DNA from 2 places in the Leifsonia sp. GW821-FHT13C05 genome. Region 1 is predicted to be linked to the other one. Evidence: predicted binding sites of a transcription regulator. Region 1 holds the regulator's gene; the other holds the start of a gene.
What was found. Region 1 encodes HspR, which represses chaperone genes until heat shock. Its sites were predicted from a motif close to AAGTTGAGTCNNNNNGACTCAACTT; they were not measured.
Positions count from the first base shown of each region.

Region 1 (14,792 bases):
GACGCTGAGGTGCAGATGCCGGGTGTGGTGTCATTCGACAACCGCAATGGATCGAGCACGGTGCCGGTTGTCCAAAGCGACGGCAGTGTGCAGATCAACACCATCATCGAAGGGGCGGATGCGCCGACGTCGTACTCGTATGACTACTCCGGTGGCGTGACGTTGCGACGGTTGGCGGACGGCGGAATTATCGCTGTCGACGGAGCGGGAGAACTCGTGGCCTCCATCGCGCTGCCGTGGGCCAAGGATGCGCGAGGAAAGGATGTTGCGACGCGGTACGTCATCAACGGAACCACGCTCACGCAGATAGTTGAGCATGGCGTCGGGTCGGCGTACCCGATCGTCGCCGATCCGACGACACTCGGAAGCAACGGCTTCTACACCAGGATCGTCCAGAACAGCAGCTCGCAGGGAACGATCATCAGCGTCTATCCTGCACAGATCAAGTGGAATGCGTACTCGGGAGACACGATCTACGCGAACTACAAGGCGATCGTTCCCGCCGCCTACGAAGGAAACAAGTGGCGGGACCAACTCGTCTGCCACGCAGCCAACGTCGGGATCTGGAAGACACCCTGGAATCTGGATTCGTGGCGTCCCGACGTCGGCTACGCGCGCACTGTTCTCGCGGCGTGCAACCCGTAGTGAGGCAACCGTGAAGACGAGTCTCATCGGACTTGCCCTTTCCCTCGTGGGCACGGTCTCAGCCCTTTGGTCGGGCACCACGCTGTTCGAAAGCGGCGTCGATGCCGACCTGAACGGAACGGCGGGTCAGCTGAACCCGTTCGTCATCGCAGCGTTCGTCGCAGGGCTCTGCGCTGCCTGTGTGGGGCTCGTCCTGGCTGTGTACGGGATGTCGAAGCACAGCAGTTCCAGACACCCCGGCGGCAACCGGCAGAACTGAACCACGCTGGTCACACCGTGCATCCACACGGTGTGACCAGCGCACCGCTCACACCGTGAACTCCACCGCCTCCGACAGCTCCGCTACCGACGAACCGACCCGCACCGCGTACGTGCCTCTCTCTGTCAGCCAGGCGTGGTCGTCGACCGACCAGTGCTGCAGCGAGCGCGGTTCGATGGCGACAGTCGCGGCCGTCGATTCTCCCGCCTCCGCGCGCACCACCGCGTAGCCCGCGAGCCAGAGCGCCGGTCGCTCGATGTCGGAGTCCGACACCCGGCTCAGGTAGACCTGCACCACCTGCTTGCCCGCACGGTCGCCGACGTTGGTCACGGGAACGCTGACTTCGAGGCCGGCACCGCGAGCACCACCGCTTTCGACGCTCGGCTCCCCGAACTCCCAGCTCGTGTAGCCGAGGCCGTGACCGAACGGGATGGCCGGGGCCGGTCCGCCCGCCGCCTGCCTGCGCATCCACTCGCGGTAGCCGACGTTGAGCTTCTCGTCGTAGTAGAGCTGGCCATCGACGGGCTCGACCTGCCAGACAGGCACGTCGTCCTCCGTCGCCGCCCAGGTGGTCGGGATGCGGCCGCCCGGTTCGACGGCGCCGGTCAGCACGTCGGCGAGCGCGTGGCCCATCTCCTGGCCGGGGAACCAGGTGAGGAGCACGGCGGGAGCGTCGTCGAGCCAGGGGAGGATCACCGGGCCGCCCGAGTTGACGACGACGACGGTGCGCGGGTTCGCGGCGACGACGCGGCGCACGAGCTCGTCCTGTCCGTCCGGGAGGCGCAGGCCGTCGCGGTCGAAGCCCTCCGATTCCAGCTGCTCCGTCGTGCCGACGACCACGACGGCCACGTCGGAGGCCGCGGCGAGCGACACGGCGCGCTCCAGCTCGTCGTCCGCACTGCCGAAGGGCTCCTCGTAGCCGAGCGTGAACATCACGGCCGCGAGGCCGAGCTGCTGCTGGGGGCGGTGTTCGAGCCGCAGCGCGACCGTCTGCCCGGCCGCGAGCGTGATCGGGAAGGACTGCTTGGGCGGGTTGAGGAACGCCATGAACGGGTCGGTGCCGTCGGGGAAGAACAGGCCGTCGCTCTTCAGCTCGCCGTCGACCTCGAAGCGGAACAGTCCGAGACCGGCGAACCCGACCGCGTACTCGCCGTCCTCCGGCGCGGTGAACGTGGTGGTCGCCTCGACCACCGCCGTGTCGGCGAGCACGGGGTCTCCGAGCCATGTGAGACGGCCGCTTCCGCGGTGCTCATCCAGCACCACTTCGCCGTCAGCACCGAGGAAGCGCACGTGCACCCCGGATTCGCCGGTCGCCGGATCGGTGGCGACCGTCGCATCCACGGGGAGCAGCGACTCGGAGGCCCGCACCCCTGGCGCGAACGACACGCGCTCTGCGCCGAACGCCTCCTCAAGGCCGTCGAGCGGGGTGACGACGTGATCGGGGAACACCGTCGCCGATCCACCGCCCTGGCTGCGGGCGATGCGGGCGTGCTGACCGATCACCGCGACGGTGCCGGGGTCCGTGCCGAGCGGCAGGACGGGGGATGCGCCCGCCGCGTCGTTCTTCACCAGCACCATGCCGTCCGCCGCGGCCTCACGAAGAAGCGCGTCGATGCGCTCGGCCGGCCACGGCTCGGCCAGCGGGGTCACCGCTTCAACACCGTCGAGCGCGCCGAGACGCCCTGCCAGCCTCAGGATGCGCAGCACCTTCTCGTCGATGTCGGTCTCCGACACCTGACCGGCGCGCACGGCCTCGACCAGCGCATCGCCCCAGACGCCGTCCGGACCCGGCATCGCGAGGTCCTGTGCCGAGACACCGGCCGCGACCGTGTCGCGCACGCCCATCCAGTCGGAGACGACCACGCCGTCGAAGCCCCATTCGTCTTTGAGCGGGGAGCGCAGCAACTCGTTCTCGGTCATCGTGACGCCGTTGACCGAGTTGTACGACGACATCACCAGCCAGGCTCCGCCCTCGGTGACCATGCGCTCGAACGGCGCGAGGTAGACCTCGCGCAGGGTGCGCTCATCCACGTTGACGTTGACCGTCATGCGGTCGGTCTCGCTGTCGTTGGCGACGAAGTGCTTCGGGGTCGCGCCGACGCCGCAGGACTGCACGCCCTTGACGAACGCCGTGCCGACGACGCCGGACAGCCACGGGTCCTCGCTGTACGCCTCGAAGTGGCGGCCGCCGCGCGGCGAGCGCTGGATGTTGACGGTCGGGCCGAGTGCGACGCCGACGCCCTTGCGACGCGCCTCCGCAGCGATCAGCTGGCCGAGTGCGTACACCCGGTCGATGTCCCAGGATGCGGCGAGCGCGGTCGGCGACGGAAGGTTGGCCGAGCTGTCCCTCTCGTCCCAGAGCTGACCGCGCACACCGGCAGGTCCGTCGGAGACGACGATCGTGTCGAGCCCGATCTGCGGTTCGCTGTGCAGCGTCCAGAACGAGGCGCCGGTGAGCAGGCGCACCTTCTGTTCGAGGGTGAGGGAGGAGACGAGGCCGGCGACGACGGAGTCGGTGTCGGTGTCTGTGCTGAGGTCGGTCATGGTTGGTGCGTCTTTCGGTTCGATGGATGCGCTGGTCAGCGCACGGACTTGATCGGGAGGACCGCGAAGGCTCCGACGAGGGCGAGCACGATGCCGACGGGGAACAGCGGCGTGTACGAGCTGAAAGCGAAGACGAGCAGCCCGGCGAGTCCGGGGGCGAGCGTCTGCGGCAGGGTGGCGGCGATGTTGAGCACGCCGAGGTCTTTGGCGAAGTCGTCCTTCGACGGCAGGACCTCGCTCATCAGGGCGGTGTCGACGGCCTGGTATGCGCCGAAGCCGAGCCCGGAGACGAAGGCGAACAGCATCATCCCGGTGACGGTCGGCAGGATCAGCGGGAACACCAGCGAGATGGCCATGACGGAGCCCGCGATGATGACGACGATCTTCCTGCGGCCGATCTTGTCGGAGATCGGGCCGCCGATGAGGGTGGTGATGATGATGCCGACGAGGCTGATCAGACTGAGGACGGGCACCATGCCGACCGCGTTGGCGCCGAGGCCGATGTACTTCTGCAGGATGAACAGCTGGAAGCCGGTGACCATGAAGTAGCCGGCGTAGAGCAGCAGGCGGCCGGTGAAGCCCCAGAAGAAGTCCGGATGCTTGCGCGGACTGACCCAGAACGTCTGCAGGAAGGCGACGAAGCTGAACGGCGGCTTCGGCTCCCCCTTGTTCGAGCTGTCCGGGTTGAAGAGCACGAACAGCACGATGACGATGAGCGCGATTCCGGCGAAGGTGAGGTAGCCGGCCGGGATCGACTTCGCGAACTGGGCGCCGGCGATGGAGCCGCCGAGCGAGCCGAGCATGAGGCCGAGCCCGGACAGCGACGAGAACGTTCCGCGCGCTCCGCTCGGGACACGGTCCGGCAGGATCGCGCTCAGCGGCCCCTGGGCGAAGTTGAAGGTGATCTGCACCATCACCCAGCCGACGGTGAGCTGCACGATGCCGTTGGCCGCGCCCATGAAGAGGAGGGACAGGCCGCCGAGCAGCACGCCGAGGACCATCCACGGGGCGCGGCGGCCGAACCTGCTGCGCGTGCGGTCGGAGACGAGGCCGGCGACCGGCTGCGCGATCATCGCGGCGAACGCACCGATGGTCGCCACGAGCCCGAAGATGGGTCCGCTGTTCTGCTCGCCGACGATGCCCTGCACCTGCAGGGGGAGCAGCACGCCCGGCACGGCGCCCCAGATGGCGAAGATGGCGATGTTGCCCACCATCATCGACAGCATCAGCTTGAGCAGCCTGCCCCGGATGCGCACCTTCTCCGGGCGCTGCGCGCTGACGGCGGAGGTCGGGGCCGCGCTGAACGGGCTGCCGGCGGTGGTGATGGTCGACGCGAGCGCCGAGCTTTCGGGCACTCCGGAGAGGTTGGAGGGGATGGTGGGCTGAACCGGACGCTGGGGGGTGGTGCCGGTTTCTTCCGACGGCGTTGTCACAGGGGTTGTCCTTTCGAGCAGGCGACGTTGCGTGCTAACACGCGTAACCATAGGACACCGTCCGGCTTAATACAAGTCATTGGTCGGTTTTCCGCTTACTCGCGTAACCATCGAGGTCGCTCCGGCCTAGACTGAGACCAGGATGTTCACCCCTCACGTCGTCAAAGCCCCGACGAGCGCAGACGTCGCCCTCGCGGCAGGCGTCTCGCGCGCGACGGTCTCCTTCGTGCTCAACGACAAGCCCAACTCCCGGGTCTCAGACGACACCAGGCACCGCGTGCTCGAAGCCGCCAGGCTGCTCGGCTACACACCCAACACGGCGGCGCGGTCGCTCGCCAGCGGAGAGGCGGTCTCCGGGCTGCTGTTCACCGCATCCGGGCGCGACAGCGGAGCCACGCTGGAACGCGCGTTCGCCGCACTCCTCGCTCGCACCGTCGACGACGGGGTGGATGCGCTCAGCCACGTCGAGACCGACCTCACCGGTGCGGAGGCCGCCCAGCTCTGGGCTCGGCTGCGCCCGGAGGCCGTGCTCGCCGAGGCGGCCCGCTGCGACGCGGAGGCGACAGAGCTGCTGCGCCTCGCCGGGGTCCGCGCGCTGATCGTGCACGGCCAGGAGCCGGTCGGCTACGCCCCCACCCTCGTCGTGCCGCAGGAGCCGTTCGGCGACGCCGCCGTCAGCGAGCTCACGCGGCTCGGGCACGACCGGATCGTGTTCATCGCCCCGACAGACCCCACGGCCGCCGCGACCGCCGCCGCCCGCCTCGCCGGGGCGCGCGCCGCAGCAGCACGCGCCGGTGCCACCCTCACCGTCTCCCACGCCGGCACGTCGGCGGCCTCCCTCCGCGACTGGGCGCGCGGCTGGCGCTTCGACGCGGAGCGCCCCACCGCCGTCGCCGCATACGACGACCGCCTCGCGATGGCGGCCGTGCGCGCGCTGGCCGACGCGGGCATCCACGTGCCGCACGACGTGTCGGTGATCGGCGCAGACGACCACGCGGGCTCCGCCGAGTTCATCCCGCGCCTCAGCACGGTCGCCTTCGACGCGGACGCCCTCGCGGCGACCCTGCACGACGCGTACACGAGAATGCGCGCGGGCGAGCGCGTCGAACGCGTCGACGCACCGCCCGTGCGCGTCATCGCGCGCGAGTCCACTGCCGCCCCCAGCAGTGGCGGGGCGGGCAGGGAGCGCTAGGCCACCGCATCCCTGGCAGCGCTGAACGCCTCCACGCAGCGCCGGATCTCGTCCTCCGTGTGCGCCGCGGACAGCTGCACCCGGATGCGCGCCTTCCCGCGCGGGACCACCGGGAACGAGAACGCCGTCACGTACACGCCGTGGCGCTGCATCTCGTCGGCGATGCGCGCAGTGAGCGCTGCATCCCCGAACATCACCGGCACGATCGGGTGCTCGCCCGGCAGCAGGTCGAAGCCGGCCTCGGTCATCAGCGAGCGGAACAGTGCAGCGTTGGCGACGAGCTGCGCCCGCAGGTGGTCGGACTGCTCCAGCAGGTCGAGTGCCGCGATGGTGCCGGCGACGATCGACGGCGCCAGCGTGTTCGAGAACAGGTAGGGCCGTGCGCGCTGGCGCAGCAGGTCCACGATCTCGCGGTGCGACGACACGTAGCCGCCGGATGCGCCGCCCAGCGCCTTGCCGAACGTGCCGGTGTAGATGTCCACCCGGTCCGCCACGCCGCAGAACTCCGGCGTCCCCCTCCCGTGCTCCCCGACGAACCCGACGGCGTGGGAGTCGTCCACGAACACCAGGGCGCCGAACTCGTCCGCCAGGTCGCAGATCTCGCGCAGCGGGGCGATGTACCCGTCCATCGAGAACACGCCGTCTGTGACGATCACCGTGTGGCGGGCGCCCGCATCCCGTGCCGCGGTGAGCTGGGCGCGCAGGTCGGCCAGGTCGCGGTTCTTGTAGCGGAACCGCTGCGCCTTGGAGAGGCGGATGCCGTCGATGATGGATGCGTGGTTCAGCTCGTCGGAGACGATCGCGTCGTCCGCGGTGAACAGCGTCTCGAACACGCCGCCGTTCGCGTCGAAGCACGACGAGAACAGGATGGTCGCCTCCGTGCCGAGGAACTGCGACACCCGCCGCTCCAGCTCCAGGTGCTGCTCCTGCGTTCCGCAGATGAAGCGCACGCTGGCGAGGCCGTAACCCCAGTCGTCGAGCGCGAGCTTGGCCGCATCCCGCAGCGCAGGATGGTCGGCGAGGCCCAGGTAGTTGTTGGCGCAGAAGTTGAGCACCTCCGCGCCGTCCGCCACGATCTGCGACGACTGCGGACCGTGGATGCTGCGCTCGCGCTTGGTGAGCCCGGCCTCCTCGATCTCGCTCAGCTGCGTCGCGACCGTCTCCCGAAACGTTCCGTACATCAGAGCTCCGTCCAATCCAGGATCACTTTGCCTCCGCCTGCCGACGCCGCGGCGGCGAAACCCTTCTCCCAGTCCCGCGCGGCGAACCGGTCGGAGACGATGGAGGCGATGGCGTCGCGCAGCGTCGCCGACGTCTGCAGCATCGCGCCCATCGCGTTCCAGGTCTCGAACATCTCACGGCCGTAGATGCCCTTGAGGGTGAGCATGTGGGTGACCACGTTGCCCCAGTCGATCGCGATCGGCGCGGAGGGAAGCCCGAGCATGGCGATGCGGCCGCCGTGGTTCATGTTCTCGATCATCTGCGGCAGCGCGCTGGGCGCCCCGCTCATCTCGAAGCCGACGTCGAAGCCTTCGCGCATCCCGAGCGCCTGTTGCGCCGAGCGGATGGGGGCCTGCGAGACGTCGACCGTGTAGTCGGCGCCCATGCCCTCCGCGAGAGCGAGCCGGGATGCGCTGATGTCCGTGCCGACGATGAACCGCGCTCCGACGTGCCTCGCGACGGCGATGGCCATGAGGCCGATGGGGCCGCATCCGGTGACCAGCACGTCCTCGCCGACCACGGGAAACGCGAGGGCCGTGTGCACCGCGTTGCCGAGCGGGTCGAACAGTGCGCCGACCTCCGGCTCGATGGTGCTGTGGTGCACCCAGACGTTGGTGGCGGGGAGGGTGAGGTATTCGGCGAACGAACCGTTGCGCTGCACGCCGAGGCCCTGGGTGCGGATGCACATCTGGCGGCGGCCGGCGCGACAGTTGCGGCAGGTTCCGCAGACGATGTGCCCTTCGCCGGACACCTGATCGCCCACGGCGACGTCGTGCACCAGCGGCCCGACCTCGACCACCTCGCCGAAGAACTCGTGCCCGGGGATCAGCGGGGCGGCGACGGCGGAGGCCGCCCAGTCGTCCCAGCGCTGGATGTGCAGATCGGTTCCGCAGATGCCCGTCCGCAGCACGCGGATCTTGACGTCCTCCTGCCCGATCACGGGCTCCGGTACGTCGACCAGTTCGAGACCGGGTCCGGCCTCGCTCTTGAAGAGAGCCTTCATCGCCACCTTCCTTGTGGACGGCCCCTCGTGGGGGTGCTGAAGCTGTTCGGGATGCGCCGCCCTCGTGAGGCGGGACGTATCGCCGCTGACAGCCTAGACGGGCGAGAGGCTTCAGTCTCTGTCGAGCGGGCGCCAGACGACCACCTGGGTGCTGCGCCTGGTTCGGGTGCCCGCGCGCAGCGAGACGACCTCGCCCGCGGGGCCGGCGGCGAACACGCGGTGGCCCGGGCGGTTCAGGAGCTCGTCGGCCAGCGCCGTCTCCAGTTCGCGGACCCTGGTGGTCAGCGCTCCCACCTGATCCTCCAGGTCCAGGATGCGCCTGATCCCTTCCAGGCTCACGCCCTCCGCGCCGAGCCGCGCGATCTCCTGCAGCTTCGCCACATCCCGCATCGAGTACCTGCGGGACTTGCCCGCCGTCCTGCTCGGGCTGACGAGACCGAGCCTGTCGTACTGGCGGAGGGTCTGTGGGTGCATCCCCGCCAGTTCGGCCGCGATCGAGATCACGAAGACCTGGCTGTTCTCATCCATGATCAGGCGCGGGCCTTGGCGAGCAGCTCTTCGCGCGGGTTCTCGTCCGGAAGCTTCGCGGCGAACTCCTTGAGCGCCTCCTGAGCCTCGGCGGACAGGTGCGACGGCACGGCCACCTGGACGACGGCGAGCAGGTCGCCGGTGCCCTTCGAGGTCTGCACCCCGCGGCCCTTGACGCGCAGCACGCGGCCGCTCGGCGTTCCCGGAGCGACGCGCAGCTTGACGGGGTCGCCGCCCAGCGTCGGCACCTCGATGGTCGCGCCGAGGGCCGCCTCCGCGAACGTCACGGGAACCGTGACGCGCAGGTTGAGCCCGTCGCGCTCGAACACCGGGTGCTTGCGCACGGTGACGGTGAGGACGATGTCGCCCGGCTCTCCGCCATCCGGGCTGGGCTGGCCTTTGCCGCGCAGCTTGATCTTCTGCCCGTCGGCGACGCCGGCAGGGATCTTGACCTTGATCGGCTTGCCGTCCGACGCCTGCAGGGTGATGGTCTCGCCCTTGGTCGCCGTGATGAAGTCGATGGTGGTGTGCGCGGTCACGTCGCGGCCGCGGGTCGGTCCGCCGTAGCCGCGGAATCCGCCGCTCGCCGAACCGAAGCCACCGCCGCTGTTGCCGAACAGCCCTCCGAACACGTCGTCGAAGTTGCCGCCCTGCTGGTAGCTGTATCCGCGGTTGCCACCGCCGCCGAACATCCCGCCGAACACGTCGTCGAAGCCGCCCTGGCCTGCCGAGCCCGGCGCGGTGAAGCGGGCACCGGAGCCCATCGCGCGAATCTGGTCGTACTCTTTGCGCTGCTCGGGATCACCGAGCACGGAGTGCGCTTCGCTGATCTCCTTGAACTTGGCCTCTGCCGCCGGGTCGCCCGGGTTGGAGTCCGGGTGATACTTGCGCGCGAGCTTGCGGTAGACCTTTTTGAGCTCCGCGGGGGTGACGTCCTTGGAGACGCCAAGAACCTTGTAGAAGTCCTTGTCGAACCAGTCCTGGCTTGCCACGGCGCCTCCTTTCTCAGCCTGTGTGTGCCTGTGTGTATGAAGTCTGTTGGTGTGAAGTCTGTTGGTGTGAAGTCTGTGTGTATGAAGTCTGCATCTATCGCGAGCGCGCACCACGGAAGCGGCGGGATGAGGATCCCGCCGCTTCGCGTGGCGTGCGCATCCGGAGCCTAGGCCGGAACCGCGACGACGACCTTGGCCACCCGCACCGTGGTGGAGCCGAGCTTGTAGCCCGTCTCGACCACGTCCGCGACGGTGTCGACCGTCACGCCGGGGGTCGGCTGCTGGAAGATCGCCTCGTGGATCTGCGGGTCGAACGGGTCGCCCTTCTCGCCGTACGGCGTGAGGCCGAGTCGCTCAGCGGTGGTCCGGAGCTTGGCCGCGATGGTCGAGAACGCGCTGCCCTCTTCGAGGTCGCCGTGCTTCTCGGCACGGTCGAGGTCGTCGAGCACGGGAAGAAGGCTCTTCACCGTGTCGCCGACCGCGCGCTCGCGCTCGATCTCGCGGTTGGACTCTGTCCGCTTGCGGTAGTTCGCGTACTCCGCGGTGACCCGCTGGAGGTCGGCGAGCCGTTCGGCCGCGAGCTGGTCCGCCGTCGACTGGCCGCTCAGCACGTCCAGGTCTTCGTCGGAGAGGAAGGACCCGAGGCCCTCGCCGTCGGCCGGGCCGACATCGACGAGTTCCTCGTGGGCGAGGTCGGGGGCGTCGTTTCCGGCGTCCCCGCCCTCCTGGCCGTCCTGGCCGTCCTGGCCCGCCGGCTGCCGAACCTTGCCGGTCTCGGGGTCGATCCTCCGCTTGTCGCGGACTACCGGCTCCTCGCGCTCAGGGTCTTCGCCCTGCCCGTTGGGGTTCTGGTCCGACATGCTTACTTCTTCTCCTCGTCTTCGACGACCTCTGCGTCGATGACATCCTCGTCCGAGTTCTCCTCGGCGGGCTGGTCACCTGCAGGAGCCTGCTCACCGGCGCCCGCGTCGGCCTGAGCGGACGAGTAGATCGCCTCTCCGAGCTTCTGCTGGCTCGCGTTGAGCTTGTCGTACGCGGTCTTGACAGCGTCCTCGTCGTCGCCCGCGAGTGCGGTCTTCAACGCGTCGACGTCGCCCTGGACCTCGTTCTTGACGTCTTCGGGGAGCTTGTCCTCGTTGTCCTTGATCAGCTTCTCGATCGAGTATGCGAGCTGCTCGGCCGTGTTGCGGGTCTCGGCGGTCTCACGACGCTTCTTGTCCTCGGCCGCGTGCTCCTCGGCCTCGCGCACCATGCGCTCGATGTCGTCCTTCGGCAGCGAGGAACCGCCGGTGATCGTCATCGACTGCTCCTTGCCGGTGCCCTTGTCCTTGGCGGACACGTGCACGATGCCGTTGGCGTCGATGTCGAAGGTCACCTCGACCTGCGGGATGCCACGGGGTGCCGGGGCGATGCCGGTGAGCTCGAAGGTGCCGAGCGGCTTGTTGTCGCGGGTGAACTCACGCTCGCCCTGGAAGACCTGGATGGCGACGGACGGCTGGTTGTCGTCCGCGGTCGTGAAGGTCTCGCTGCGCTTGGTCGGGATCGCGGTGTTGCGGTCGATCAGCTTCGTCATGATGCCGCCCTTGGTCTCGATTCCGAGGCTCAGGGGGGTCACGTCGATGAGCAGGACGTCCTTGCGCTCGCCCTTCAGGACGCCGGCCTGGAGTGCGGCGCCGACGGCGACGACCTCATCCGGGTTCACGCCCTTGTTGGGCTCCTTGCCGCCGGTCTCCTGCTTCACGAGCTCGCTCACGGCGGGCATGCGGGTGGAACCACCGACGAGCACGACGTGCGAGATGTCGGACACCTTGATGCCGGCCTCACGGATGACGTCCTGGAACGGCTTCTTGGTGCGGTCGAGGAGGTCGCTGGTCATCTGCTCGAACTGGGCGCGGGTGAGCGTCTCGTCGAGATTGGCCGGGCCGTTCTCCGTCAGCGACAGGTACGGCAGCTGGATGCTCGTCGACATGCTCGACGAGAGCTCCTTCTTGGCCTGCTCAGCGGCTTCCTTCAGACGCTGCAGGGCGATCTTGTCCTTCGAGACGTCGACACCGGTCGAGTCCTTGAAGCGCTTGATCAGCCACTCGACGATGCGCTGGTCCCAGTCGTCTCCACCGAGGCGGTTGTCACCGGCGGTCGCGCGGACCTGGATGGTCGAGAAGTCGTCGTCCTTGCCCACCTCGAGGAGGGAGACGTCGAAGGTTCCACCACCGAGGTCGAAGACCAGGATGAGCTCGTCTTCCTTGCCCTTGTCGAGGCCGTACGCGAGTGCGGCTGCGGTGGGCTCGTTGATGATGCGGAGCACGTTGAGGCCCGCGATCTCACCGGCCTCCTTGGTGGCCTGACGCTCGGCGTCGTTGAAGTACGCGGGGACGGTGATGACGGCGTCCGTCACGGTGTCTCCGAGGTACTGCTCCGCGTCCCTCTTGAGCTTGGCGAGGATGCGGGCCGAGATCTCCTGCGGCGTGTACTTCTTGTCGTCGATCTCGACCGTCCAGTCGGTGCCCATGTGGCGCTTGACCGACGCGATGGTGCGGTCGACGTTGGTCACGGCCTGGCGCTTGGCGGTCTCGCCGACGAGCACCTCGCCGTCCTTCGTGAACGCGACGACCGACGGGGTGGTGCGGAAACCCTCCGCGTTGGCGATGACGGTGGGCTCGCCACCCTCGAGGACGGCGACGACCGAGTTCGTGGTTCCGAGGTCGATTCCTACTGCACGTGACATATGTGCTGTTCTCCTTTTGTTGCTGGATGTTCGGTTGTAAAAGCTGGGGGTCAAGAGTTGAGTCCCGACGGCTCAAGTGTCGCATCCGCGGGGGAGGCTGTCAAGCTGCGAGCTCTAAACTTGAGCACACTAGACTCAACTTTGGCGAGAGGGGTTTCATTCCCGGAATCGGCGGGAAGAACGGCGCATCCAGCCGTGAATGCTCAGTCGCGGAGGAGCATCCCGCGCCCGGCGTAGAAGCGCTCGAACTCATCGACGGGCAGGGATGCGTCCGCCGCCGTCCGCCCGATGCCGGACGGATTGTGGAACGACACGGTCTCCCCGTCGAAGCCGTGCACGAGCACGAGGTGGCCGCCGACCCGCTCGTTGGGCCGGTCCGGGTAGCGGATCTCGGGCGCGACAGACGCGATGGCCACGACGCCGGGCGCCACCGCCGAGAAGTGCTCGCGCGCGGTCACCCCCTCGACGACCTCGCCGTCCAGGCCGAACTCGTCGGCGATCCAGGAGAGGAACGGGCGGTAGTAGAGGCCGCGGACGGTGTGCTCCTCCGGGACGAGCGCGCCAGCATCCATCGCCCCATCGATCAGCTCGCGCATCGTCGCATCGGCGGCGGACGGCCGCCACACCCGCACCACGGAACGGAGGCAGGCCAGGCCGCAGACGTTTCGCGCCCAGTAGCGGTACTCGTCGGCGGTCGCGTACCCGTCGAGCATCCAGTCGTGGTGGGCCGCCGGGTCCTCCCCGCGGACGATCAGCGCCTCGTTGCAGCGCGGGTCGCCCCACTGCGACTCGTACGGGAATGACGACCCCGGATTCACACCGCCTCCACAAGGACCGTCGATAGCGTGCTGTACATGGTTCCGGAGTCCTTTCACGTCGATCACAACGGCCCGCTGCTGTCGTCCAGGGCCATCGAGGCTCTGCAGAACATCGACCCGGCGACTCTGGATGAGGTGCAGGCGTTCAACACGGACTTCGCGCGGTTCATCATGCCCTACAAGTTCGGCATCGACGAGATCTCCACCAAGGTGTCGATCCTCCGCGAAGAGTTCGCCGAGCTGCACGACTACAACCCGATCGAGCACATCAACAGCAGGCTCAAGTCGGCGGAGAGCATCGAGCAGAAGATCGTCCGCAAAGAGTGCGAGCCGTCGTTCGACGCGATCAGGGAGGCGATCACCGACATCGCGGGCATCCGGATCGTCTGCAGCTTCGTCTCCGACGTCTACCACGTGTTCGAGCTGCTCTCCGCGCAGGCGGACGTGAACGTGCTGCGCGTGAAGGACTACATCGCGCACCCGAAGCCCAACGGCTACAAGAGCCTGCACGCGATCGTCGAGGTCCCGGTGTTCCTGTCCGGCGGGCCGATCGCGGTGCCCGTCGAGGTGCAGATCCGCACGGTCGCGATGGACTTCTGGGCGAGCCTCGAGCACAAGATCTACTACAAGTACGACGGCGAGGTGCCGGATGAGCTGCTGCGCGACCTCACCGACGCCGCCGTCAAGGCGAACCAGCTCGACATCACGATGGAGAGCCTGCACCGCCAGGTGCGCAACCACGGCGGCAACCAGTACACGCTGCCGATCGCGATCTAGGCATCCCGCGGGTCAGTATCCGACGACGCCCGTGAAGTCCGGGGAGCCGTCTGGGCGAGCAGGGAGCGGCTGGCCGCTGATGTAGCGGGGCCACTCCAGCCGTAGCCCGGCGGCGGCGTCGAGCCGCGGGTACGCGGCGGTCGGCGGCACCGGGGTGGTGGATGCGGTCGGTGCGGCGGGTGCAGCCGGCGGGGCGGGCGCGGCCTGGGCGGGGAATGCGGGCGCTGCGGGCGCGACAGGCGGCGTGAACGCCATCGGCGGGGTGGATGCGGCGGGCGGCGCCGACGGGAACGCCTGCGGCGCGAACGTCGCCGCGGGCGGTGGCACCTGCTGCTGCACCGCCGCCTTCGGCCCGAACAGCGAGTACGTGAGCGGGATCAGGATCGTGCCCAGCGCATCCAGGATCGCCACCACCGCCAGCAGCCGCCAGTACGTCTCGCCGAAGTCCACCGTCGGCAGCGCAAGCGGCAGCGAGAGGCCGAGCGTCAGCGCACCCACGAGCAGCAGGGTCACCACGGTCACGTTGCTCATCACCGGGCCCGTGAACCGGCGCTGCGTGTTCAGCACCAGATGGATGTGCAGCAGGCCGAGCCTGGTCACCGCCACCAGTGCGAACCAGGCGAACGGCTCCCACCACGGGCGGTAGGCGAACGGA
Region 1 covers NZ_JBXAPT010000002.1:496,512-511,303, forward strand. The annotation lists gene AC1ROC_RS08975 (DUF2599 domain-containing protein) at 1-645, shown strand, start outside; gene AC1ROC_RS08980 (hypothetical protein) at 656-904, shown strand; gene AC1ROC_RS08985 (beta-glucosidase family protein) at 953-3,448, opposite strand; gene AC1ROC_RS08990 (MFS transporter) at 3,484-4,881, opposite strand; gene AC1ROC_RS08995 (LacI family DNA-binding transcriptional regulator) at 5,024-6,073, shown strand; gene AC1ROC_RS09000 (glycine C-acetyltransferase) at 6,070-7,254, opposite strand; gene tdh (L-threonine 3-dehydrogenase) at 7,254-8,297, opposite strand; gene AC1ROC_RS09010 (heat shock protein transcriptional repressor HspR) at 8,409-8,825, opposite strand; gene AC1ROC_RS09015 (DnaJ C-terminal domain-containing protein) at 8,828-9,817, opposite strand; gene AC1ROC_RS09020 (nucleotide exchange factor GrpE) at 9,985-10,677, opposite strand; gene dnaK (molecular chaperone DnaK) at 10,680-12,542, opposite strand; gene AC1ROC_RS09030 (C39 family peptidase) at 12,746-13,360, opposite strand; gene AC1ROC_RS09035 (GTP pyrophosphokinase) at 13,397-14,137, shown strand; gene AC1ROC_RS09040 (hypothetical protein) at 14,150-14,792, opposite strand, start outside.

Region 2 (14,792 bases), on a different contig from region 1:
TGATCCAACCTGCTAAGCACTGTGGCCGGCTGCGGAAAGGGTACCGGCTCGTCAGTGATGCCCCGGTCGCCTGCGAACAAGCCGAGCAAATCGGGTTCTTCGCTGGGGCAGCCCATTGCGGCGGCCGACATCCCAACCGCCTGTGACTACCATCAGATCGCCACGGGCAGCGTTACTCGGGAACTTCGTATGCGCAATCGCTGCGCCGCGCTCAAATGCCGCACCTTATTCAGGGCGATGCGGTCGTGTGCCAGCAGACCAGGCTGTCTTTGGCACACGATCAGACGTCAAACCGTAGTTACAACTGGTAGTAGTCAGTTATCCCGCTAGCGGTCTGAATACTCGGGCCCAGGTTGGGCCGTAGATTGTGTCGATCAGCCCGGTGAAAGACGCGATGAGGAGAACAAGTGCGGTGGCGCAGATCGTAGCGGCGAGGAGAAACTGAGGGAAAGCGCTGAGGTTTTCAAAGGTGAGGTCCGACACTCGGACCGCCGTGTTGAATCGCGGGAGCTTCACGCGAAGAACTTTGCCCACGCGCTGAGCGGCCTTCTTCGCGCGCGTGAGGAGGGGATAGCGGGGCCGCGCCGCCAATGCTGAAAGGGCGGGGTGCCCGGCGGCCCGGAGCATGTTGGGGATTCGTGGCATCGTGGCCTCTCCTTTCATACGGTGTCGGTTATGCGGGTGGGGAGTGGTCGCGGAAACCCGATTCCTGCGGCCACCCCCCACGTCTCATACGATGTCGGTGATGCGGGCGGGGGAGTGGCCGTAGAAATGGGTTCTGCGGCCATCCCCGCGCACCCGGGGAAGCATTCTTCGCCGCCCGCCCCATGCGGTCCGGCATGCACATCCGGGCGCTGCCCGCGTCGCCCTCGGATCCGATTTAGGGCGTTCACTGTTCGTCTACGACTCGTTTTGCACGACCGGGGACGGCGATTCCACCTTGATCTTGCGCGGCTTCGCGCGCTCCGAGATGGGGATCAGGAGGTTGAGCACACCGTTGTCGTAGGTCGCGCTGATCTTGTCGATGTCGACCTCGTCGCTGATGGTGAACTGGCGCTGGTACGTGCCTGATGGGCGTTCCTGTACAAGCCATCGGGCGTTCTCGCGCGTGTCCGCCGATCGGTGAGCACGGATCGTCAGCAGTTGCCCGTCGACGTCGACCTCGATCGAGGCGGGGTCTGCACCGGGAAGGTCCGCGTTCAGCATGTAGTGCTCACCCTCGCGGATCAGGTCGACCGGCATCGTGCGAGGTTGACGGCTCGTGTCAAAGACGCTCTGCGCGATCTTGTCGAGCTGGCTGATGGGGCTGTACGACATGGTCATGTGGTTCTCCTTTCCGCATTAGCTGCACATCAAACAAACTGAGTTGACACCGGACTGCCGCGCCGCGAACGCGGCGCGTTCTTACGGAGGCGAACGGACCCGTGAGATCGGCGACGGGGGGAGAGCCTCCCTCGCCGCGGCCGTGTGGGCCGCCCGACGCTCCTCCGGGCGGCGAGCCGGACTGAGGGGTGCCCGCGGCGGAGCGATGACGGTCTGCGGCGTTTGCCAGAACTCGGCGACGATCGCTTCGAACTCCGCGTCCATCCAGTCCGTTTCTGAACAGACAATGTCTGCGAACATTTCCGCTAGCCGTGGCGAATCCTCCGCCGTGGGCATACCCATCACAGTTCACCTCCTGCGTTTCTGCCTATCCGGAACTGCCCCGCCTCGTTCATGAGCAGGTGGCCCCGGAAGAGATAATCTGCATGTTGTAGTACCAATTTTCTACATCGTCACATTGACAAACGCAAGTGGTGGGCGGAAAATTCCAGTGTGAGTGATCGTTCTGAGTCCACGCCGGTTTATAGCATCGCGGTGGCGGCACAGCTCTCAGGCCTGCCGCAGGCGACACTGCGTCTCTACGAGAAGAAGGGCTTATTGACGCCAGCTCGCACAGAAGGAGGCACCCGCCGATACAGCGATGACGAAGTCACGAGGCTTCGGCAGGTCGCTGATCTACAAAAGGACGGCGTCAACTTGACCGGGATCAGTATGGTGCTGGAACTGCAGGACCAGAACGAGGCTCTGCGTAAGCAAGTCGCCGACACGGCTGGCAGCGCGCCGACCCGCAGCCAGGAGGACGCGCCGGAAAGCTAAGCGGCTGGAGCCCAAAGGAGTTCACTGTGCAGCAACGTCTCCTGCTCGGCAGAGGAAGCAACGCAACCTCGCTCGCCTCGGCACTCCGAGAAGATAGCTTCCGACAAGGGCAGCTGCGTGTCGATAAGGCCCTGCGACGGTGGCCGCTGGACTCAGCAAACCGTTCGCGATGGCCACTTCATCAGCACCGGGCGCCCCAATCACCTCCGCGATGACCATGCGTAATCCCCATCGGCCTTGACGGGGGACGATAGCTACCCCGCCGGGCCCACAATAGGCGCCCAGGGGTGGGCCGTTGCGTCCTAGCCTTGGAGGCCTCAGCGTCTAGGCGCTGACGGCCGTCCAGGACAGGGCGCACGTTCGTTGCCCCTCGCCGCCCGATCGGCTCACGGATGAACGACCTGCCCAAGGACGCAGAGTGGCTCTAATCACCCCCACCCCGTCTCCGTTAGGGCGAGCCGCTCGCACTGGTTCAGCGCAATGGCGCAGCTACGGATGCTGCAGGGCTTCCGGATGAGCAGTTCGCCCAACGCTCACCGTCGCATGGCGATGGGTTTTCCAGGAGCGGTCGCTGACAGCGTTCCCAGTGCGGTGCTACCGGCCGCCGGCCGAACGCTACTCGGCTCGAACGTGGCGGCCGCCATTGAGGTAGTCGTGCAACTGGCGGACTACGCTTGCGCCTTCGCCGATTGCTGACGACATTCGTTTCACTGACCCGCTTCGGACGTCGCCTATTGCAAAGATGCCGGGGACGCTGGTCTCCAGCGGCAGTGGATGACGTTCGGGATCTGCTAACGCCACGTCATCGTCGTGAAAGCGAGCCGCCTCGCCCGTGAGGAGGTAGCCGGCTTGATCGCGAGCGACCGATGGGTCGAGCCATGTCGTGGAGGGTGAAGCGCCGGCGAAGATGAACAGGTGCCTCGCCTGCAGAGCATGACGTTGACCGGCCCCGTCCTGGACCACGAGCTCCTCGAGCTGTGTCTTTCCGCGCGCTTCGACAACCTCCGTTGAGAGCAGAACATCGATTGTGGGGTTCTGCTCGATTTGGTCGACCAGATAGCGCGACATTCCGTTGAGGAGATCTGGTCCGCGGACGATGAGGTGAACTTGTGAAGCGGTCCGGGCGAGGAAAAGCGCTGCTTGACCCGCAGAGTTGCCGCCACCAACGACCGCGACCGGGGCATTACCGCAGAGGCGCGACTCTTGCGCGGTCGCGGCGTAGAACACGTCGGAAGTCTCGAATCGTTCCAGTCCTGCCGCCGGCAGATGTCGATACTGCACGCCGGTTGCCACAACGACCGCATCAGTGCTGACTTCGTGTCCGTCGGTGAACTCCACCCGGAAGCGGCCGTCCTCCCGAATCACCCGCTGCACGGTTGCCGGAATGTCGAGAGTGGCGCCGAACTTCCGTACCTGCAAAAGCGCGCGTTCTGCTAGCTCGGCACCGGAGATGCCGGATGGGAAGCCGAGGTAGTTTTCTATGTGTGCGGAGGTGGCCGCCTGGCCACCAGCGGCGACTCGGTCGCACAGGTAGACGGAGAGTCCGTCGGACGCGGCATAAACGGCGGCCGCCAACCCAGCGGGGCCGGCTCCGATGACCAAGACGTCGCAGTTACTAGGCGGGACAGGTGGGCGCATGCCCAGCTCGTCGGCGAGGCTCGCCGGTGTCGGGTTCTTCACCAGGCTACTGCCGCCGAGGATAACGAGGGGGAAGTCGGCGGCGGTCAGACCGGACTGGCGCACAAACGCCTCGGCTTTCGGGTCCTCGTCGAGGTCGATCAATCGGTGCGGGAGGCGGTTGCGTGCCACGAAGTCCAACAGCTCGCGGGTACGGGGAGAAAACCGCGAGCCGACGATCCGCAGTCCGCTGCCGTACCCGATCGCCAGCGACCGGCGGATCAGGTAGGCGCGCAAGATGGTCTCACCCACGCTGGGGTCGCTGAGCACGATCGATTTCAGTTCCGTGACCGGTACCTCAAGGACCGCACCGTCATCGATCGCCATAATGGTGACGAACGAGGGTTGGCCTTCGAGGAGCCCAACGTCGCCGACGAACCGCCCGGGCCCGTGGATGGTGACAGTTGGTTGGCTGGTGGAGGCCGACTCTGTCGCTTCCGGTTCGAGATCCGCGGCAAGCAGATGGCCATCCAACACGGCGAAGAAGGCGGCAGGGTGCTCACCGTTTCGGGTGAGCACCTCCCCAGCCTTGACAGTTCGCGTTCGACCTCGCGACGCCAGCTTTTCAAGCTGCGCGCCGGTCAGTCTCGGGTAGGCGCCGACGGAATCGGGGGTTTCCGCGCGTACCGGGACGTGATGTCCCGAATCGTTGGTTCCCTGACCGGCCTCGCTCATACATAGTCCTGGTCGATGTAGCACCAGCTCCAGTTCTCGCCCGGTTCCAAGGACCGCACGATTGGGTGGCCTTCCCTTACGGCGTGCGCGTGGGCGTGCCGCATCGGGGAGGAGTCGCAGCAACCTACCTTGCCGCAGGTTCGACACATGCGTAGGTGAAGCCACGGGGTTCCCGCTGCGAGACAGTCCTCGCAGGCTCCGGGCGTGCGCGGCGCAATAGGACGGACATACACCAGGTGTGGGTCGTAATACGGCATCAGGTGTTGCTCCCCGCCTGGCTCGATTCAGCCTCCTTGTGGTTCTTGAGCGTCTCGTCGAACCAGGCACGCAGCACGTGCACGGGTGCTGCGCCGGCCTGCCGGGCAAGTACCTTGCCGCCCTGCAGGATGAGCAGGGTGGGCACCGCCTGAACGGCGAACCGGTTGGATAGCGTAGGCGCCTTGTCCACGTCGACCTTCACGAGTTTGACCTGCCCCGCCCGTTCGGTGGCGAGCTGTTCCAGGACCGGGCTGACCATCCGGCACGGCCCACACCAGGTCGCCCACATATCAACCAGCACCGGCTGGGACGCCTTTTCCGCGACCTCAGCGAAGTCGGCGTCGCCGGCGTCGACGATCCAGGGAAGGTCTTTGTGACATGCGGCGCACCGGGGGTGCCCCGCCGCTGCGGCGGGGACCCGATTTCGCTTGCCGCAGTTGGGGCACGCTATGACGGTCGTTCTCATGCTGCCTCCTCCGCGTCGGACGGGTTCTCAATGTCGAATACCAGTTCCGAGTCGACGACGTCGAGTCGCACCGTTGCACCGTCGGTAACCTGCCCAGCCAGCAGTGCTCGGCCCAGCTTGGTTTCGATCTCGTGCGAGATGTACCGGCGCAGCGGGCGTGCCCCGTAGACCGGGTCGTACCCGCGCTCCGCGATCAGATGCCGCGCCGCGCTGGTGAGTTCGATCGAAATTTGCCGCTCCGCTAGCCGGGAACGCAGGTCGGTGAACTGCAGCTCCACGATGTTCTCGATCTGCTCCAGCTGCAGCGGGGCAAAGACGATGATGTCATCAACCCGGTTCAGGAACTCCGGACGGAAATGCGAACGGAGCTCACCAAGGACATCCGCTCGCACGTCCTCGGGGATGCTTCCTGCGCTAGCGGCACCCAGCAGGTACTGCGCGCCGATGTTCGAGGTCATGATCACGATCGTGTTGCGGAAGTCGACGGTGCGACCCTGACTGTCCGTGATACGACCATCATCCAGCACCTGCAGCAGCGTATTGAACACATCCGGGTGGGCCTTCTCGATCTCGTCGAACAGCACCACACTGTACGGGTGGCGGCGGACCGCTTCGGTGAGCTGGCCGCCCTCGTCATAGCCGACGTATCCCGGGGGCGCCCCCACCAGTCGGCTGACAGTGTGTCGCTCCTGGTACTCGCTCATATCGAGTCGGATCATCGCGGACTCGCTGTCGAACAACGACTGGGCGAGGGCCTTAGCCAGTTCTGTCTTTCCCACGCCGGTCGGCCCGAGGAAGATGAACGAGCCGATCGGCCGGCGCGGGTCGCGGATGCCGGAACGGGCGCGGATGATCGCGTCGCTGACGAGCGAGATCGCTTCATCCTGGCCGATCACCCGCTCCTTCAGCGTCTGATCCAGCGACAGAACCTTGTTCCGTTCCCCCTCCTGCAGGCGGGCGACGGGGATGCCCGTCCAGGCTGCCACGATCTCGGCGACCTCCTGCTCCGTGACGACCTCACGGAGCAGCCGCTGCGCTCCCTGCTTGGATGCCAGCCGCTCTTCTTCGGCCTTCAGCCGACGCTCGGCGTCGGCGAGCTGCCCATAGCGAAGCTCCGCCGCACGATTCAGGTCGTATGCGCGTTCGGCATCCTCCGCCTCCCGGCGCAGCCGCTCCAGCTCGCTGCGCAGCTCCTGCACCTTACGGATCGCCTGACGCTCGGCTTCCCATTGGGCTCGCTTGGCGTCGGCCTCTCCGCGCAGATCAGTCAGCTCACGGCGGAGCTCCTCAAGGCGGATTTTGCTTGCTGCGTCGGTCTCCTTAGCCAGTGCCGCCTCCTCGATCTCCAGCCTGGTCACCCGACGCGTCAGCTCGTCCAGCTCGGCTGGCATCGAATCGATCTCCGTCCTCAGCCGCGCGCAGGCCTCATCGATCAGGTCGATTGCCTTGTCCGGTAGGAACCGGTCGGTGATATACCGGTGCGAGAGCACCGCCGCGGCGACGAGGGCATTGTCCTGGATGCGGACACCGTGGAACACCTCCAGTCGTTCGCGGAGGCCACGGAGGATGGAGATCGCGTCCTCCACATTTGGCTCATCAACAAGGACCGTCTGGAAACGACGCTCCAGGGCGGCGTCCTTTTCGATGTGCTTGCGGTACTCATCCAGGGTGGTCGCCCCGATCAGGTGCAGCTCACCACGGGCGAGCATGGGCTTGAGCATGTTGCCAGCGTCCATCGCACCTTCGGTCGCTCCGGCACCCACCAGCGTATGCAGCTCGTCGATGAACAGCAGGATGCGTCCCTCGGCGGCCGTCACCTCAGCCAGAACTGCCTTCATGCGTTCCTCGAACTCGCCGCGGAACTTCGCGCCCGCGATCAGCGAGGCAAGGTCGAGGGAGAAGATCGTCTTATCCTTCAGCCCCTCCGGAACGTCCGCGCGAACGATGCGCTGGGCGAGGCCTTCGACAATCGCTGTCTTACCCACACCAGGCTCCCCGATCAGAACCGGGTTGTTCTTGGACTTGCGGGAGAGGATCTGAATGTCCCGTCGGATCTCCGAGTCCCGACCGATGACCGGGTCTAGCCGGCCGGCTCGAGCATCCGCGACCAAGTCACGGCCATACTTCTCCAGCGCTTCGTAGGTCTGCTCGGGGGTGGCCGAGTTGACGTGCTGGTTGCCGCGGATCGCAGTGAGGGCGGAGAGGAACGACTCCCGGTTGACGCCGTAGTTGCGCAGCAGCCGCGCGGCCGCGCGCCCTGATGCGTCGTCGGTGAGGGCGATGACCAGGTGCTCGACCGAGACGTAGGAGTCCTTCAGCCGCTTCGCCTCCCGCTCCGCGCGTTCCAAAGTCGCGGCGAGACTGCGGCTGAGAAACACCTGCCCAGGTGCAGCAGCGCCCCCCGTTGTGCGCGGTTTGCGAGCGATCTCGGCTTTCAGATCCGACTGGAGCGCGTCCAGGTCAACCCCGGTACTCTGCAGCAGCCGCGCGGTGAGCCCTTGCTCCTGGGTGAGCAGAGCAAGCAGGAGATGCTCTTCGTCGGTTTCCGTCTGACCGGCGAGGACGGCGATGCTCTGCGCCTCGGTCAGAGCCTCCTGCGACTTCTGAGTCAAGGTGTTCATATCCATGAGCGTTCTCCTTTCAACTGGATGAATCGCTGATTTTCAAGGGCTTCGATACGGGTCAGTAGGTCAAGGACGAGCCCGATGCCCGCGTAGTTCAGCGAGAGCTCGGCGTGGAGCCGGCGGATCGTCTGCACCCGTGAGGGTGTGGACAGTGGAAACCACAGGGTTCCTGATGCGTCCCGGCGGGCCTCGAGTAGTCCGAGTTCCACAAAGCGGAGGAGTACATCGGGGTGCACTCCTGCCTTGAAAGCCGCGGTCTCAAGGTCCAACTGAACGACGCGGACTGGAAGGTATCGAATGCTCATTACGATGCCCTCCTCGACTCCGTACTCGACACGTCGCGCAGCTGCTCGAACAGCTTCCGCTGCTGCTCGTTGAGCTGCTTGGGTACCACGATCTTCAGCCGGGCGTAGAGGTCACCCGGCTGCCCGGTGCGTCGGGGCATCCCTTGTCCGCGGAGGCGCAGTCTGCGCCCGCTCGAAGATCCGGCCGGGACGTGAACGGTGATCGGGCCGGCGGGTGTTTGCGTATGGACGTCAGCTCCGAGCGCTGCTTCCCATGGCAGGATCGGCAGCTCCATCTCAATGTCCGCGCCGATCAACTCGTACCGGCGGTCGGGTTTGAGTCGCAAGGTGACGATCAGGTCACCACTGGTTCCCCCGTCGCCGGCACCGCCAGCGCCGGGGATCCGGATGCGTTGACCATCCAGTGCGCCCGCAGGGATGTTGATCTCATACTCGCGGGTGCCTCCGGCAGGATCCTCGAGCCGGATAATGCGCGGGCCTCCCCGGTAGGCCTCTTCCAGGGTGAGCTCCAGGACGGCGGTGTGGTCCACCCCTCGGCTGGCTCTTCTTCCCCCGAACATGTCACCCACGAAGACATCCCCGAACAGGTCGTCCCAGTTCATGTTTCGCGTAGCGCCACCCGGGGAGCTTGCCCACCCGGATTGGCGGGGCCGACCGTTCGCGTCGGTGTGACCTGCGCCGCTTGGGCTTGGCGCGCCGGCGTATTGACGGAAGTTCTCTCCAAAGCGGTCATATTGCGCCCGAGTTTCGGGGTCGGACAAGACGTCATTCGCTTCACTGATCCGCTTGAACTTCTCCTCGGCGGAGGGGTCCTTATTGATGTCCGGATGGAATTTGCGTGCCTTCTCGCGGTAGGCCCGCCGGATCTCTTTCTGATCTGCGGACCGCGGCACCCCCAGCACCTGGTAGAGATCCTCAGCCATCGGTTAGCTCCCCTCGGCCTCACGGGTCACGACAACGCTGGCAGGTCGGAGCACTCGCCCGATCGATCCGAAACCGGGGCGGACGACCGCGACCACGGTTCGTGGCGCAACGCTCGGGTCGTCGGTGACGGAGACCACCTCGTGCAGGCGCGGATCAAATCCTGCACCTTCTGCGGCGATCCGCGGATAGCCAAGCTCCCGCAACGCGTCGATGGCTTGCTGGTAGACGGCGGTGATTCCGCTGAGCAGTCCGTCGTCGGAGGACTGTGCGAACTCGAGCGCTCTCTCGAGCCCATCGACTACGGGGAGGAGGGCGCGGGCGGCGCGCTGCCGCTCCTGCTCACGCGCCGCCTCCATCTCCCGACCCATCCGCTTGCGATGATTGTCCAAGTCGGCGACTGCCCGCCGCCAGCGATCTTCAGCGGTCGCAAGCTGGGCGGCGAGGACCTCCTGCGCAGCGCGGAGATCCTCCGGCGTTGGCAGGTCCAGGCCGTCCTCTGGCGTTGCTGCCGCTGAGGGCTGTTCCCTCTGGCGGGTCACCTCGGCCTCTTCACTCATTCTCGGCTCTCCCTAGATAGTCGTTCTCCTCAATGTCTGTCTGGCCAGCGTGAGCTGCCTACCGGTCGAACTCGGCATCCACGACATCATCGGTGTCGTCGGCAGAATCCGTGGACGAGGTGGACTCACCCTGGGTTGCGCGCGCGGCTGCCAGGGAGGCTGCCATCTGCCGCAGCTCGCTTGTGAGGTCCTTAGCTTCCTGCTCGGAGGCTTCCTTCTGGACGGCTTCACGAGCCTGCCCGATCAGCAGTTCGGCGCGAGCGCGCTCGTGCTGCGGTGCGCCATCACCGAGTTCCGTGAGCGTGCGCTCGAGCTGGTACGCAGCGGAATCCAGTTCGTTGCGGGCCTCGATCGCCTGGCGCAGGGCCTGGTCTTCCGAGCGGTGCTGCTCCGCCTCCTTGACCATGCGGTCGATCTCGCTCTGATCAAGGTTCGACGTGTCGCTGATGGTGATGCCCTGCTCGGTCCCGGTGTCCTTATCACGGGCGGTGACGTGGAGAATGCCGTTGGCATCGATATCGAACGTCACCTCGACCTGCGCTTCACCGCGAGGTGCGGGGCGGATCCCGGTGAGCTGGAAACGCCCGAGGACACGGTTGTCGCCTGCCCGCTCACGTTCGCCCTGCAGAACCACGATCTCGACCGAGGGCTGGTTGTCCTCGGCGGTGGAGAACACTTCGCTGCGTCGTGCGGGGATGGTCGTGTTGCGCTCGATGATCTTCGTCATGACACCACCGCGGGTCTCCACACCCAGCGACAGCGGGGTGACGTCCAACAGCAGAACATCGTCGACGTCGCCCTTGAGCACGCCGGCCTGGATGGCCGCGCCAACGGCGACGACCTCATCCGGGTTCACCGTCATGTTCGGCTCCTTGCCGCCAGTGAGGCGCTTAACCAGAGCCTGCACGGCAGGGATGCGCGTGGACCCGCCGACGAGGATGACCTCGTCGATGTCGTTCTCGGTGACCTTCGCGTCGGCCATCGCCTGCCGGACCGGGCCCAGGCAGCGCTCGACGAGGTCATTGGTCAAGTTGTCGAACACGGACCGCTTAAGCGTGGTGGTCAGGTGCTTGGGGCCCGAGGCATCCGCGGTGACAAACGGCAGGCTCACCTGGGTCTGGCTCACCGAACTCAACTCGACCTTGGCCTTCTCCGCGGCTTCGAACAGGCGCTGCAGCGCCTGCGGATCCTTGCGCAGGTCGATACCGTTCTCCTTCTGGAACTCATCGGCGAGGTGATCCACTACACGACGGTCGAAATCGTCGCCACCGAGGTGGGTGTCGCCTGCGGTCGAGCGCACCTCCACCACGCCGTCGCCCACGTCCAGGAGGCTCACATCGAACGTTCCGCCGCCGAGGTCGAAAACGAGAACGGTCTCGTGCTCCTTCTTGTCCATGCCGTAGGCCAGAGCCGCGGCGGTGGGCTCGTTGATGATTCGGAGCACTTCAAGGCCGGCGATTCGTCCGGCATCCTTGGTCGCGGTGCGCTGAGCATCGTTGAAGTACGCGGGGACGGTGATAACCGCCTCGGTTACCTTCTCACCGAGGAACTTACTGGCGTCGTCGACGAGCTTGCGGAGAACGAGCGCGCTGATCTCCTCAGGCGCGTAGAGCTTTCCGCGAATATTGAAACGGGCCTCTCCATTCGGGCCGGCGACGACATCGAAGCCGACCGCCTTCGCCTCCTCCTCAATCTCGTCGAATGTGCGTCCGATGAAACGCTTGGCGGAGGAGATCGTGCCCTTCGGGTTCAGGATCGCCTGGCGCCGTGCAAGCTGCCCGACCAGACGTTCCCCATCCTCTGTGAAGGCCACGACCGACGGAGTGGTCCGTGCGCCCTCGACGTTCGGGATCACCTTCTCCTCGCCGGCTTCCCAGACGGCGATCACGGAGTTCGTGGTGCCCAGATCGATACCTACTGCCTTTGCCATCAGAGTCTCCTTTCATACGGGAAGGGATTTCGCTGGTGAAAGCGATGGTGCCTGTTCCGGTCCGCCCTGTCGGGCGACCCCGGATTACTTGGTTTGCTCGTTCACGGATTATTCGGTTTGCTCGTTCAGTTCGTTCCGGCCGAATGTGAATGCGCGCACGATGCCGAAAGCACCAAGGACGATGAGCGCGATACCGGCGAAGACGACCAGTACGACGGCCGAAGACGCGGGAAGGAAGAGCATGATGATGCCGGCGAGGATGCTGAGGATGCCGTAGGCGACCGGCCATGCGGGTGTGGTCGTCCGCACCGACTCGGTGATCGCGATCACGCCCTCGATGATCCATCCGACCGCGATGAAGGCCACCGCGAAAATGACCAACGTCGCTGCGGCGGCAACCGAATTTCTGAAGATCACGATGCCAGCCACGACCAAGAGGACACCGAGAATCACGTTCAACGCCCGGATCCCGGCGCTGATCCCCTTACTGAATACACCCATTCCAAGCCGGATCGCGCCGGCGATGACGAAGTAGATGCCCAAGATCACCGCCAGTGCTGCGAGGGTCTTGATCGGCTGCACGAGCAGCACGATGCCCAGGACGAGGGCGAGCAGACCACTGACCCCGATCGCAGCGCGAATGCCGTTGATCGCAGACCGGGTCAGGTTTCGTGCGTCCAGCGCAAAGTCGTGGATGACGGCGTTAATCGGGTTTGCTGAAGTCACAGAAGTCCCCTTTCTTTGAGCTTCGCCGTGTGAACGGCAACGAGATTCCGGGCCCGTGGCGGGGCGACGATGGTCGCATAGCCCGCCGCGGTCCGGGCGGTGTGGGGAAGGACCCCCGCCCTCCCCACACCGGCTTGGTCACGCCCCGAGGAGGCGCTTCTTCCTTTCCGGCTTGCCAGTGATCTGGATCTTGCGCGGCTTGGTCTTCTCGTTCACCGGGATGCCGATGCTCAGAACACCGTTCTCATAGTTCGCGCTGATCTGATCGAGGTCGACGCCGTCGCCGAGGCTGAACTGGCGAACATACGAGCCATAGGGGCGCTCCTGGGTGAGCCACTTGGCACCCTCAACGCTTGAGGCGTTCCGCTCTGCTCGGATCGTCAGAACCTGGCCATCCACATCAACATCGACCGAGTCGGGGTCTACTCCCGGAAGGTCCGCGGTGAGAACGTAACGGTCACCTACCCGGTACAGGTCCACCGGCATCAGCCGCGGCGCGCGAGCCGTGTCAAGCACGGTTGCCGCAAGGCGGTCCAGCTGGCTGAAAGGGTCAAACGACATAGCCACGAGGAATCTCCTTTCTTGACTTGAGTTAGCTCGACTCAACTTTGTTGTACTACTTCTGACGCCATCGGTGCAGGTTTTATTTCTCCTCCAGCCGATTTTTTGGGCTGGTGAGAGCCGGTATCCCGGCCACCAACCGACTGTGTGTCGCAGATAATCTCTATCCGTCGCCATAAATTTTCTACTCGGGACGTCGAAAGTCAAGTCTGTCGGGCGTCGATTTCGTGACGGAGGAAAAGGCCCCTCCCGCTCCGCGTGGCCAGGGGTAGATAGTCAGCGGGTCATTGCATTTAGTAGCCGAAGCGACCGGTGCCAGAGCGCGTCACTGGTGAGGCGGGCGAGGATCCGGACTACCGCAGCGCCCGCGCTGCACTCGGGGCAGCGATCCCGGAGGATCACCGACGGCTGTACGTGCTCGCCCTTGAAAGTGTGGTCTAGGACGGCAAGCCGCGGCTGCCGAGACTCTGCACGATTGGAAGTAGCTCGTACGCGGCATCGATGATCGCGTTGCGACGCGTAGCCGGGTAGGCGTCGAGCAAGTGCCGGGGCTCAAAGACATTCGATGCGCTCACTGAAGAGGTGGCAATCTTCGCCACGTGATCCCAGACGGGAGCGGGATGCCCTACCGCGCGTTCGAGAAATTCGCTCGAGATCCCTGCCGTCGGAACCTGCGCGGCTGTCAATTGTGAGCGTAGAAGCTCGTTGTTGGCGAGGTCATAGTCGCCGAGCGTTATAACCAGCCCGATGAGGGGACGATCGGCTGGAATGTCTGCGAATTCTGGTCGCGCTTCGCGGATACGCGCTGCAGTCCTGTTGATCTGGTCGATACCCCTGCCGATCACCTTCTGATGGGCCTCGACGAGAGTCGCGCGTCCCTCTCGGACGTCAGCACTCGGGAAGGCGCTCTTGCATTCGATCAGGAATGTGGCAGTCGGCGTGACCAGGACCCAGTCGACCGATTGATTTGAGGGGCGGAAGTGGATTTCGGGGTGGACGACGGCCCCCCGGATCAGGCGCAGGTGTCGACCGATGTAGGCCTGGAAGAGGTATCCCAGCTCGTACGTGAAGTCGTTCTTGAACTTTGCGAGGCCGGCATACGCGATCGAAGGGCTGGATGCCTTCTGCAGCACGATAGGCGCGCACGGAGCGATCCAGTGCCCATCGCTCATTCCCCCTACGAAAGGACGATCCTGCAGGGCGTTGAATCCCCAGGGCTCGAGGTCGAACTCCGGTACCTGCCATTGCTCGGCGGCTTCGGCAAGCCGGGGTATCGGGCGTTGAAACTCTTCGATGGTGGCCAAGAAGCTCCGGTGTGCGATCCGGTGAAAAGACTCCTCGTCGTCTTTATCCGCGAAGAGCGGAAGGTCCTGCGTCGGCAAGCCGAACGGATACGGCAATCCTTGGACCGCCAGCGAGTGCATCAAGAAGGCGGCAGAGCAGTACTCCGTGATCGATGCTCCAAGCAAACGCTCCTGCCAGCCCTTGGTAAGGACCCGGCACGGCGCGTCTTCTGGGTACGGCGTTTGCTCGAAGAGTGCAACTGTGCGGCCGAGCGTGTTCAACGGTGACCGCTGAAACAACCACTGCGACGAGACACCTCGCGAGACCATCCCGATCATCCCGTTGGTGCCGTCTTTGTGGTCAACAGGATGATCTAGCAGCGTGAAGTCGCCGACGAACCGCGAGAGTTCCATCACGGTCGCGACTCGACTTCGAGACCGGCCGTGGCGCAATAAGGTTGCCGCGGCCCCTGCCACATCCCAAGGCAGGAAGGATTGCACCTGCCCGCGCGAGTCATGAAGCTTGCCATCCCAGCGCGCGCTCTGCTGCGCCAATAAGCGAAGAGCTGAGTCGCGGTCGAACTGCCTACAACGGCGCACGTACGCCGCGTACGTGGTCCGAGCGGTCGGCGCGTGCGTTGCGATGACTGAGATTGGGTTGCCATCC
Region 2 covers NZ_JBXAPT010000009.1:16,112-30,903, forward strand. The annotation lists gene AC1ROC_RS19070 (Hsp20/alpha crystallin family protein) at 901-1,323, opposite strand; gene AC1ROC_RS19075 (MerR family transcriptional regulator) at 1,816-2,139, shown strand; gene AC1ROC_RS19080 (FAD-dependent oxidoreductase) at 2,755-4,491, opposite strand; gene AC1ROC_RS19085 (UBP-type zinc finger domain-containing protein) at 4,488-4,748, opposite strand; gene trxA (thioredoxin) at 4,748-5,215, opposite strand; gene clpB (ATP-dependent chaperone ClpB) at 5,212-7,842, opposite strand; gene AC1ROC_RS19100 (chaperone modulator CbpM) at 7,833-8,144, opposite strand; gene AC1ROC_RS19105 (J domain-containing protein) at 8,144-9,067, opposite strand; gene AC1ROC_RS19110 (nucleotide exchange factor GrpE) at 9,071-9,625, opposite strand; gene dnaK (molecular chaperone DnaK) at 9,684-11,555, opposite strand; gene AC1ROC_RS19120 (HdeD family acid-resistance protein) at 11,664-12,281, opposite strand; gene AC1ROC_RS19125 (Hsp20/alpha crystallin family protein) at 12,420-12,848, opposite strand; gene AC1ROC_RS19130 (hypothetical protein) at 13,280-14,542, opposite strand.
Region 2: AC1ROC_RS19125 (Hsp20/alpha crystallin family protein) is a predicted target of HspR. The motif match lies at 12,866-12,890, and genes of this name have one in related genera.